3 regions of the Nonomuraea recticatena genome follow, and region 2 is predicted to be linked to each of the others. Evidence: riboswitches for the same ligand, from Rfam matches in the RefSeq annotation. Region 2 holds a riboswitch; each other region holds the start of a gene.
The links. Region 2 has a riboswitch for cyclic di-AMP ahead of ABFX50_RS44495 (C40 family peptidase). Riboswitches for the same ligand answer to the same signal wherever they lie in the genome.

Region 1 (3,240 bases), on a different contig from region 2:
AGGGAGCTGGCGGCGGCCGACCTTCTGGTCAAGCCGAGGCGCGCGCCCGCCCTGCCGAGGCGCTCGGCCAAGCCGCCAGGCACCGACGTGCGCCACGAGCCCGCCGAGCTCAGCCTGCTGTTGCGGCTGAAGGCCGGCCTTGAACAGCTGTGACCGCGTCCATGATCTCCTCCCACAGCGGGCGGGGCAGGTCGTGGCCCATGCCGGGGTAGGTGAGCAGCGTGGCGCCGGGGATGGCGGCCGCGGTGGCCCTGCCGCCCGCGATCTGCACCAGCGGGTCGGCCTCGCCGTGGATCACCAGTGCGGGCATCGTGAGCCCGCCCAGCCCCTCGGTACGGTCACCGGAGGCGAGGATCGCGGCGAGCTGGCGGGCGGTCCCCGCGGGGTCGTAGGCGCGGTCGTAGGCCAGGCCCGCGACCTTCGCGATGCGCTCGCGGTCCATCTCGTAGCCGGGTGAGCCGATCACCGCCCAGACCTCGAGCGCCCGCTCGACGGCGGTCTGCCTGTCGGGAGCGGGCGGTGAGAACAGCGCGGCCATCGCCTCGGGGGTGGGCGGTCCCACGTCGGGCCCGGGCGTGGACATGATCGAGGTGAGCGAGAGCACCCGGTCGGGATGGCCGATGGCGAGCGCCTGGGCGATCATGCCGCCCATGGAGACGCCCAGCACGTGGGCGGCAGGCCAGCCGAGCGCGTCCATGAGACCGGCCGCGTCGTCTGCCATGTCACTCAGCAGGTAGGGCGCGGCCGCACTGGGGACGAGCTCGGGCACTCCCGCCTCGGTGAGATGGGTGGAGAGCCCCACGTCGCGGTTGTCGTAACGGACGACGTGGTGGCCCCTCGCGGCGAGGAGCTCGCAGAACTCCTCGTCCCAGTGAACGAGCTGCGAGCCCAGCCCCATGATCAGCAGGAGCGGTCGGTCACCGGGGGTGCCGAAGCTGTCGTAGGCGATCTCGATGCCGTTGCTCTTCGCCATGAGCGTCATGCGGAACAGAATGACATTCTGTTCCGCATGACGGCAAGGCCGTCCTAGCGGCGGACGGCCCTGCGGATCCGGCCGCGGCCCAGGTAGCCGACTCCGCCCACGACCGCGAGGCCGCCGACGAGGGCGAGCGCGGTGCCGGTGCGGGAGGTGTCGGACGTGGTCTCGGCGGCGGTGGTCGCAGCGGTGGCGTCGGTGTTCAGCGAGGCGGGCGCGATGGCCGCGGCCTTGCCGGCCTCCTTGGGCTCCTCGACCTGCTCGGCCTTCTCCTTCAGCGCGGCCACCTTCGCGGCCTCGGCCTTCTTCTCCTCGGCGGCCTTCTTCTTGGCCGCGACGGCGAGGACGTCCACCGGAGGCTTGGCCGGGTTGGTGTCCTTGCGGCCCCACGCGCCGGTGGAGAAGGCGACGGGGTGGTTCTTCTTGCCCACGCCGTTGCCCCACTTGGTGATGACGTACTGGACCTTGATGTGGCCCTGTCCGCCGTTGCCGTCCACGCCCAGCGTGCTGGAGTTGAAGGTGCCGCCGGTCAGGTCGGCGAAGGTCTTGGCGTCGAGGTCGAGCATGATGCCGTTGTTCGAGGGGGCGCCGGGACCGCGGTCACCGACGAAGAAGGGGGCCTTCTTGCCCTTGTAGACGACGTAGCCCTCGGTCATGAGGGGCCAGCTCGGGCTGGCGGCCAGGCCCTTGCGCATCGAGATGCCGCTGGCAGGCAGGCCGGTGTCACCGGCGCGGCCGGAGGCGTCGTCCCAGTAGTAGGAGGCGGTGGTGGATCCCTTGAGGAGGGTCCGCTGCTCGGTGGCCTGGCTGATGTCGGGGGCGGTGGGCTCGGCGAAAGCGGTGGCGGCGCCGGCGCCGACGGTGATGGCGGTGGTGACGAGCAGAGCGGAAACGCGCATGCCGAAGCGGGCGGTCATGAAAGTCCTTTGTTTGAGGCAATGGGAATGCCGCGCTCAAAGTGAGATCAGCGAAAGGCGTAGCCGGGCACAGGCCGAACGGACGCTACGCGGAGCGCGGAGGAAGGAAGGGGGAAGTAAAGGGGCCGCTCAGCAGGCGGCGGGTATCATCGCTACAGGGGCGTGGCGGTAGTGCATGGGGGTTCGGTCCTCTCCATCTCGCCTACCGGGTTAGCTGACGGGTTCGGGCGTGGAGATGCCCTACCGGCCCGTGGGCCGGATTCACCCCAATGAGATGGGTCCCCGGTTCCCGCACTGCGGGATTCGGCGCCAGCCGGCCTGCCTTCCTGATGAAGGGCAAGGTCACCAGCTGGTAACGCAATGGACTCTAGGGGCAAAACACCCCAAAGGCAAAAGCAAACCCATGAATCGGGCAGAAGATCTACCCTTTATCGTCACGATTCAACCGGGTTGGCGTCACCCGAAACCCCTGAAAAACAGAGGAATACGCGCGCTCTGATCATTAATGCGATCTAGCCAAGAAAATCATGAAATTCCCTGACGAATCAGGGCCTGTGAGCCCTCCCCCTGCCCGCCGGAGGGCGGGCACGGGGAGGCGCGGGTCACACCTCGAGCTTCTCCTCGATGGCGCGCATCTGGTGACGGGCCATCGCCAGGTTGGCCCTCCCGCGGTCCAGCGCGAGGTAAAGGAACAGTCCCTTCCCGCCCCTGCCGGTCATCGGCCTGATGATGTGGTACTGCCCGGTCAGGGAGATCAGGATGTCCTCGATGGTGTCCTTGAGGCCAAGCGACTCCATGGTGCGCAGCTTGGCCTTGACCACCTCGGTGTTGCCCGCGGCCGCCACCTGCAGGTCCAGGTCCTTGGAGCCGCCCAGCGCGCCCAGCGCCATGCCGCTGCCGTAGTCGACCACCACGGCGCCGAGGGCGCCGTCGATCGCCATCATCTCCTTGAGGGAGACGTCCATGCTCGCCATGCTTTCCTCCGTCGGGGGTGTGAGTCACCGCTTGCGTGATGCGATGGCGGCCACGCTCGCCGCCGTCTTGCGGCCCTCCAGCCGCAGCAGCCCCAGGTTGGTTCCGGGCTCGGCCAGGACTGTGAGGACGATCGTGGGGCCCGCCGCATAGAAGGCGGCGAAGCCGGCCGTACCGGAGATGAGCGTCTCCTCCAGCGCGCCCTTGCCCGCCATGGCGGCCATGCGCGCGCTCAGCGCGAGCAGGGCGGCGGAGAGCGCCGCGGTCTGCTCGGCGTTGTCCGCGTTCAGATCGCAGGCGACGGGCAGCCCGTCGACCGTGCAGGCGACGCTCCCGCTGATGTCGGGGGTGCGCTCCCTGAGGAGGACCATCTCT
Region 2 (3,240 bases):
CAAGCTGCGCGACGAGGTCAAGTCGGAGAAGGACAAGGTGCTCGAGCTGGTCGAGCAGCAGGAGAAGCTGCTGCGCAGGCTCGGCGCCTACCGGGTGGGCAACCCCAACAGCACCGGCATCAAGTACACGGGCTCGGCCTCGGGCAACGCCGCCTCGGTGCTCAGCTTCGCCTACGCGCAGGTCGGCAAGCCCTACCAGTACGGTGGCACGGGCCCGGGCGGCTGGGACTGCTCAGGCCTCACGCAGGCCTCCTGGCGCGCGGCCGGCGTCTCGCTGCCCCGCACGACGTGGGAGCAGTGGGCCTGGGGCGCCAAGCGCAGGGTCTCCCTCGACAACCTGCAGCCCGGTGACCTCATCTTCAGCGAGGGCCTCGGGCACGTGAGCATCTACGCGGGCGGCGGCAAGATCGTCCATGCGCCGCAGACCGGTGACGTGGTCAAGGTCGTCCCTCTGTCGGCCTACGGCAGGCGGCTGGTCGGCGCGGTCCGCCCGTAGGCCGCGCTCATCGCGCGCAGAACGTCCAGATAGGCGCTCACGGCGGGCGGGCGCCCGTCGGCGGGCAGGACGGCGGCGCTGATCCTTCTGGCGGGCAGCGCGGGCGATGGGTGGGCCAGCCTGATGTCCGAGCGCACCGACCTGCCGGCGATGGACGGATAGAGCATCACGCCCACGCCCGCGGCCACCAGGCCCTGGCGGCCGTTCCAGTCGTCGCACAGGTGCGTGATCTTCGGCGGCCCTCCCATCGCGGCCGACAGTTCGGCCGCCGGGCCGAGGCAGTCGGGGTGGGTGCCGTCGATCCAGTGCTCGGCGGCCAGGTCGGCCAGCCGTACCTGCTCCTGGGACGCGAGGGGATGGTCGGCGGGCAGGGCCACCATCGGCTCGTCGTCGAACAGGAAGAGCGTCTCGAGCCCAGGATCGGGGTCGGCGTCCCACGAGGTGACCAGCGCGACGTCGATCGCGCCTTCGAGCAGTCTCGCGTCGCCGCGCTCTCCCACGGTGAGTGAGAGCTCGACGTCGGGGTGGGTGGCGGTGAAGCGGCGGAAGCTCTCGGGGACGAACCTGGTGGCCGCGCTGGGGAAGGCCGCCACACGCACCCTGCCGCTCTCGGCGGCGGCGAAGGCTCGCAGCCTGGTCTCGAACAGGCTCATCCCGTCGACCACGGCGGCCGCCTGCTCCATGGCGGCCAGACCCGCCTCCGTGGGCTGCACGCCTCGCGGGCGGCGGTGGAAGAGCCTGACGCCCGTGCGGCGCTCCAGGGTGGCGATCTGGCGGGAGACGGCCGGCTGCGTCATCGACAGGGCCTCGGCGGCGGCGGAGAAGGAGCCGTGCCGTCCGACTTCGAGCAGAACGCGCAGGGACCACAGATCAAGCATGCGAAGAGCTTATGGCAGAGCGGTCAGACCCCTCGTTCGGCTGATGTTACTGCTGTGACTGATGTGACAAATGGGACCTGACTTCGCCTGGTGACAGCAACTGTGAGGAGGGTCACAATTGTCGCTTGCAACGGTCCATGGAGCAGTGATTTGTCTCTTGACAACCACCCGTGGACGATCTTGACTCCTTTACTTCGACTTTGCCTGCTCTTGGTGGGCCGGGTACCTTCTCGCTTCGCGGCGACCAAGCCATGGCGCCCGCCACGTCCACCGGCCCTGTCAGCGGCCGGTGTGCACGCATAACGATCCGCTGGTCGCCGCGCCGAACCCCCAGATGAGCGTGCGCGGTCGACCCGCCGAATCCGTGCGGAATGGAGCACGGAGCCGGGGACCCGAGCACCTGGGGTGAGTCCGGCCTGCGGGCCGGTAGGGCGACTTCCACGCCCGAACCCGTCAGCTAACCCGGTAGGCATTCGTGGAAGATTCAAGGAGACGTTCTGTCCACCCCTGTTAACAAGACCCGTCTGTCCTGCCTTGCCCTGAGTGGCGTCATGGCCGCGATGGGAGGAGTCGTCCTCCACGCACCAGCCGCTCACGCGACCCCCATCGAGGCGAGCGCGGTGAAGACGGCAGCAGTGAAGATCGACGTCGCGCGGACGAGCGTGGCGAAGGCGAGCGCCGGCAAGGCGCGCGTCGTGTCGAAGTCGCAGGCGAAGGCGGCTCGGCAGAAGTTGAGGGCTGCCAAGGCCGTCGGAGTGGCGAAGAAGCAGCTCGGTGACCCCTACCGCTACGGCGGGACGGGTCCTGGCTCCTTCGACTGCTCGGGTCTGGTGCAGTACGCCTGGTCCAAGGCGGGGATCAGGATCCCGCGCGTGACGCACAGCCAGTACGCACGCATCAAGAAGAAGGTCTCCTGGCGCAGCCTCAAGCCCGGTGACCTGATGTTCTTCCGCGGCAAGGGCCATGTCGGCATGTACGTCGGCAAGGGCCGGATGATCCACTCACCCAGCTCGGGCAAGACGGTGCGGATCGAGAAGATCAGCGGCTGGCGCAAGTCCTCCTTCGCCGGCGCGGTCCGCCCCGGCGCGTAGGCGCACGCAGAGAGCCCCGTCCATTCCTCTGGGACGGGGCTCTCCGCCGTCCGGGCTAGCATCGCTGCCGTGGTGAGCCGAAGAGCCGTGCTGGCGGCCGCGCTGGCGGGGACGGTGCCGGGGTCGGCCGGCCCTCGCCTGCCGTCCGAGGCCCGTGGCCTGTGGGAGTCGGGTGTCACCTTCGCGTACGGCGCGCGCTCGCTCGCCGTCGGCCACCACGCACCCGCCACGCTGCTTCGCGACCTCGCGGCGCGGGCCGACGCCGCCGGCCGCACGGTCTCGGCGGTGCTGCGGCGCCCCGTACGGCCGGTGGTCGTGGTGCCGGCCAGCACCGAGGAGGCGGCGGCGCTGGCCGGCACGGGCTCGCTCGAGGGGCTGGCCGCGCTGGCGTCGCGCGGAAGGGTGATCGTCGTCCCCGGCGCCTTCTCGCGGCTGACCCCCGTGGGACGCGACGTGGTGCTCGCCCACGAGCTCACCCACGTCGCAGCGGGCACGCACGGCGGTCCCGTGTGGCTGCGAGAGGGCTTCGCCGACTACGTCGGCTACCTCGGCTCGGGGCTGGAGGTCGGCGTCGCGGCCGCGGAGCTGGCCGAGGAGGTCGGCTCGGGACGGACGAGCGCCCGGCTGCCGGCCGACGGCGACTTCACGCCGGGCGCGCCCAGGCTCGCGCAGGTCTACCAGGAGTCGTGGCTGGCCTGCCGCCTGATCGCGGGCCGCTACGGCGAGCGGGCGCTGGTCGAGCTCTACGATCGGGCTGCGGGGCGCGATCTGGCCC
Region 3 (3,240 bases), on a different contig from region 2:
GAGCTGGCCGCGCTCAAGGGCGTCTTCACCGACGTCATCGAGGACGCGGTCACCTATGTCAACGCCCCCCTCCTGGCCAAGGAGCGCGGCCTGACGGTCGAGCTGATCACCAGCTCGGAGAGCCCCGACTGGAGGAACGTCGTCAGCGTCCGCGGCGTGCTGGCCGACGGCCGTACCGTCTCGGTGTCGGGAACGCTCTCGGGCCCGCGTCAGGTCACCAAGATCGTCGAGGTCAACGGCTACGAGATGGAGATCGAGCCGACCGACCACCTGGCCTTCCTCACCTACACCGACCGTCCCGGCATCGTCGGCGTCGTCGGCAGGCTGCTGGGCGAGCACGGCATCAACATCGCCTCGATGCAGGTGGCGCGCGACGTCAAGGGCGGCAAGGCGCTCATCGCCCTGACCGTCGACTCGGCGATCCCCGCCGACGTGGTCGACCAGATCGTGGCAGAGATCGGCGCGGACAGCGGCCGCTCGGTCGACCTGACCGACTGACCCCGTCTCGCATGGAACGCCCTCCCGCGCACCGCGGGAGGGCGTTCGCGCGTTCGGGGGCGACTGTCACCGATGTCTCATATCGTGAGATATTCGGACGTCCTACGAGACAGTCTGGACCGTGCCAGGTACTTTTGAAGTAATGCGCTGGGTACTCGTACTTATTACCTGCCGCGACGGGGCCTGTTAGGGCAGGTCGACGACCCGTCGCGGTGAGCGGCGTTGTGTCGGCCTTAAGTCCCCTTCGTCCGGTCCGTGACCCGGACCGCACGAGCTCAGGCCCGGTCGGATTCGCGACCGGAGTCCGACGTCCGATTCATACGCGTCCGCGAAATGAGATGAGTCACGTGTACGACATGTACCCATGGAACCGTGCGGAAGAGCATGAGGAAGAGGCGGCGGAGGCCGTCCAGACCGCGCTGGACCGCAGGGACAACGGCGGTTCCCCCTCCCCTCGCTGAGCCGGGCCGTTCCGGTGGAGGTCCCCCTGCTCCACCGGGGCGACCCCACCGCTGACACTCTCCGCGAAAGCGCAGTCGTCCCCCCGCGCCTGCCGTGGTGGCGGGAGCGCGAGGGGACGGCCTCGTACGGGCGTGCCGCCGCCTACAGGGTGGCGGTCAGCATCGCGGGGGCGGGTTCCTGCTTGGCCTTGGCCTGCTTCATCGCGAGCGCCACACCCTTGGGGTCTGGACGCACCGCGCCGACGAACGCCTGCCGTCGCCAGGCGCTGAGCTTCTCCTCCTTCACCACGTCACCCGAGCGGGGTGCGTGCACCATGTGTCCCGGCCTGGAGATCATGCCCACATGGCCGAGGCCGCTGAAGAAGACCAGGTCGCCGGGCTTGAGGTTGTCCCACGAGATCTTCCTCGAGAAGGCCCGGTACTGGTCGGCGGCCACCCTGGGCAGTTCGATGCCCGCCTTCTCGTAGGCCTTGAGCATCAGGCCCGAGCAGTCGTAGCCGCCGGAGCCCGTGCCGCCCCAGACGTACGGCGTGCCGCGCTTGGCCAGCGCGAACTTGAGGGCGACCCGCCAGGCGGGGGTGGATTGTTCGCTGATTCGCGCCTTCTTGACGTCGGCGCCGGTGATGCTGCTCGCCGAGCCCTTGCCGGTGGCGGAGCTCGAGGGGGTGTCGGAGCCGGTGGTGTCCGCGACGGCGGGGGATGCCGTCACGAGGGCTCCTGCGGCGAGAAGACCGCAGAGGACCGCGGTCGTGGTGATGCGAGACAGGGGACTGTCCTTCCACGTGGCCGACCGGGTTAGCTGACGGGCTCGGGCGTGGAAGCCGCCCTACGGTGTGGGGACACCGATTCGCCCCAGGGGGAAATGGGTCCCCGGCTCCGTGCACTCCGCAACGGATTAGGCAGCACGGACTCTAACGAAAGGGTCAAAGCACCGCAAACAGGACAAAACTGGACGTCCGACAAGTGAGATGAGTGTTCGTCCATCGAGACGAGCCGGTAAGGTACCGCCCATGGAGTCGCGCAACATTCGTCTGGCCGTCATCCCCGGCGACGGGATCGGCACCGAGGTCGTCACCGAAGGGCTCAAGGTCCTCGAGGCGGTCGGCGTCAAGATCGAGTCCACGCACTACGATCTGGGCGCCACCCGCTACCACGCCACCGGGGAGACCCTGAGCGACGAGGTCCTGCAGGAGCTGCGCGGCTACGACGCCATCCTGCTCGGCGCCATCGGCGACCCCAGCGTGCCGCCGGGCATCCTCGAGCGTGAACTCCTGCTCCGCCTGCGTTTCGAGCTCGACCACTACGTCAACCTGCGCCCGGTCAAGCTCTTCCCCGGCGTGGAGACCCCGCTGGCCGACACCCTCCCTGGCGACATCGACATGGTCGTCGTCCGCGAGGGCACCGAGAGCCTCTACGCGGGAGCCGGTGGCGTCCTGCGCCGCGGCACTCCCCACGAGATCGCCACCCAGGAGTCGCTCAACACCGCCTTCGGCGTCGAGCGCGTGGTCCGCTACGCCTTCGCCAGGGCCGCCGAGCGGCCGCGCAAGAAGCTCACGCTGGTCCACAAGACCAACGTGCTCACCTACGCGGGCGACCTGTGGCAGCGCACGGTCAACAGGATCGCGCCCGAGTTCCCCGAGGTCACCACCGACTACCAGCACATCGACGCGGCCTCGATGTTCTTCGTCAACCAGCCCGAGCGCTTCGACGTGATCGTCACCGACAACCTCTTCGGCGACATCATCACCGACATCGGCGCCGCCATCGCCGGTGGCATCGGCCTGGCCGCCAGCGGCAACATCAACCCCGACCGCACCGCGCCCAGCATGTTCGAGCCGGTCCACGGCAGCGCCCCCGACATCGCGGGCCAGGGCAAGGCCGACCCGACGGCCACCATCCTGTCGGTCGCCATGATGCTCGACCACCTCGGCCTGACCGAGGAGGCGGCCCGCGTCGAGCAGGCCGTCGCCGACGACATCGTGGAGCGCCTGGCCGGATGGGCCGGCCGCACCACGCACGAGATCGGTGACGACATCACCGCACGAGTATCCGGCGGCGCCTGACCGCCGTGTGCACCCCCAGCCCGGCGGCCTCGCAGCCGCCGGTGCTTCATTGACGCCTGGCGGCCAGCGAGAACCGCCAGGCGTTTGCTGTAGGTTCCCGTTACCCGGTCCAGCGCAAAATGGACTCAGGGCAAATCTCGCGAAAAGAGAAGGATTTCCGTCATGACCACCGCTCAGAAGCTCAGCTTCGATGTGCAGCTCTCCGACCACGCTCGCAC

Region 1: another riboswitch for cyclic di-AMP. It lies ahead of ABFX50_RS37690 (hypothetical protein); the one in region 2 lies ahead of ABFX50_RS44495 (C40 family peptidase).
Region 3: another riboswitch for cyclic di-AMP. It lies ahead of ABFX50_RS17950 (C40 family peptidase); the one in region 2 lies ahead of ABFX50_RS44495 (C40 family peptidase).

The regions. Positions count from the first base shown of each region.
Region 1 covers NZ_BAAATE010000028.1:90,412-93,651, reverse strand. Annotated here, with positions in the region: gene ABFX50_RS37700 (DUF4388 domain-containing protein) at 1-153, shown strand, start outside; gene ABFX50_RS37695 (alpha/beta fold hydrolase) at 110-982, opposite strand; gene ABFX50_RS37690 (hypothetical protein) at 1,027-1,893, opposite strand; cyclic di-AMP (ydaO/yuaA leader) riboswitch at 2,078-2,212, opposite strand; gene ABFX50_RS37685 (hypothetical protein) at 2,496-2,867, opposite strand; gene ABFX50_RS37680 (roadblock/LC7 domain-containing protein) at 2,892-3,240, opposite strand, start outside.
Region 2 covers NZ_BAAATE010000042.1:53,187-56,426, reverse strand. Annotated here, with positions in the region: gene ABFX50_RS44505 (C40 family peptidase) at 1-496, shown strand, start outside; gene ABFX50_RS44500 (LysR family transcriptional regulator) at 460-1,374, opposite strand; cyclic di-AMP (ydaO/yuaA leader) riboswitch at 1,719-1,861, shown strand; gene ABFX50_RS44495 (C40 family peptidase) at 2,037-2,465, shown strand; gene ABFX50_RS44490 (hypothetical protein) at 2,535-3,240, shown strand, end outside.
Region 3 covers NZ_BAAATE010000008.1:104,315-107,554, reverse strand. Annotated here, with positions in the region: gene serA (phosphoglycerate dehydrogenase) at 1-498, shown strand, start outside; gene ABFX50_RS17950 (C40 family peptidase) at 1,102-1,668, opposite strand; cyclic di-AMP (ydaO/yuaA leader) riboswitch at 1,729-1,871, opposite strand; gene ABFX50_RS17945 (3-isopropylmalate dehydrogenase) at 1,970-3,022, shown strand; gene ABFX50_RS17940 (branched-chain amino acid aminotransferase) at 3,185-3,240, shown strand, end outside.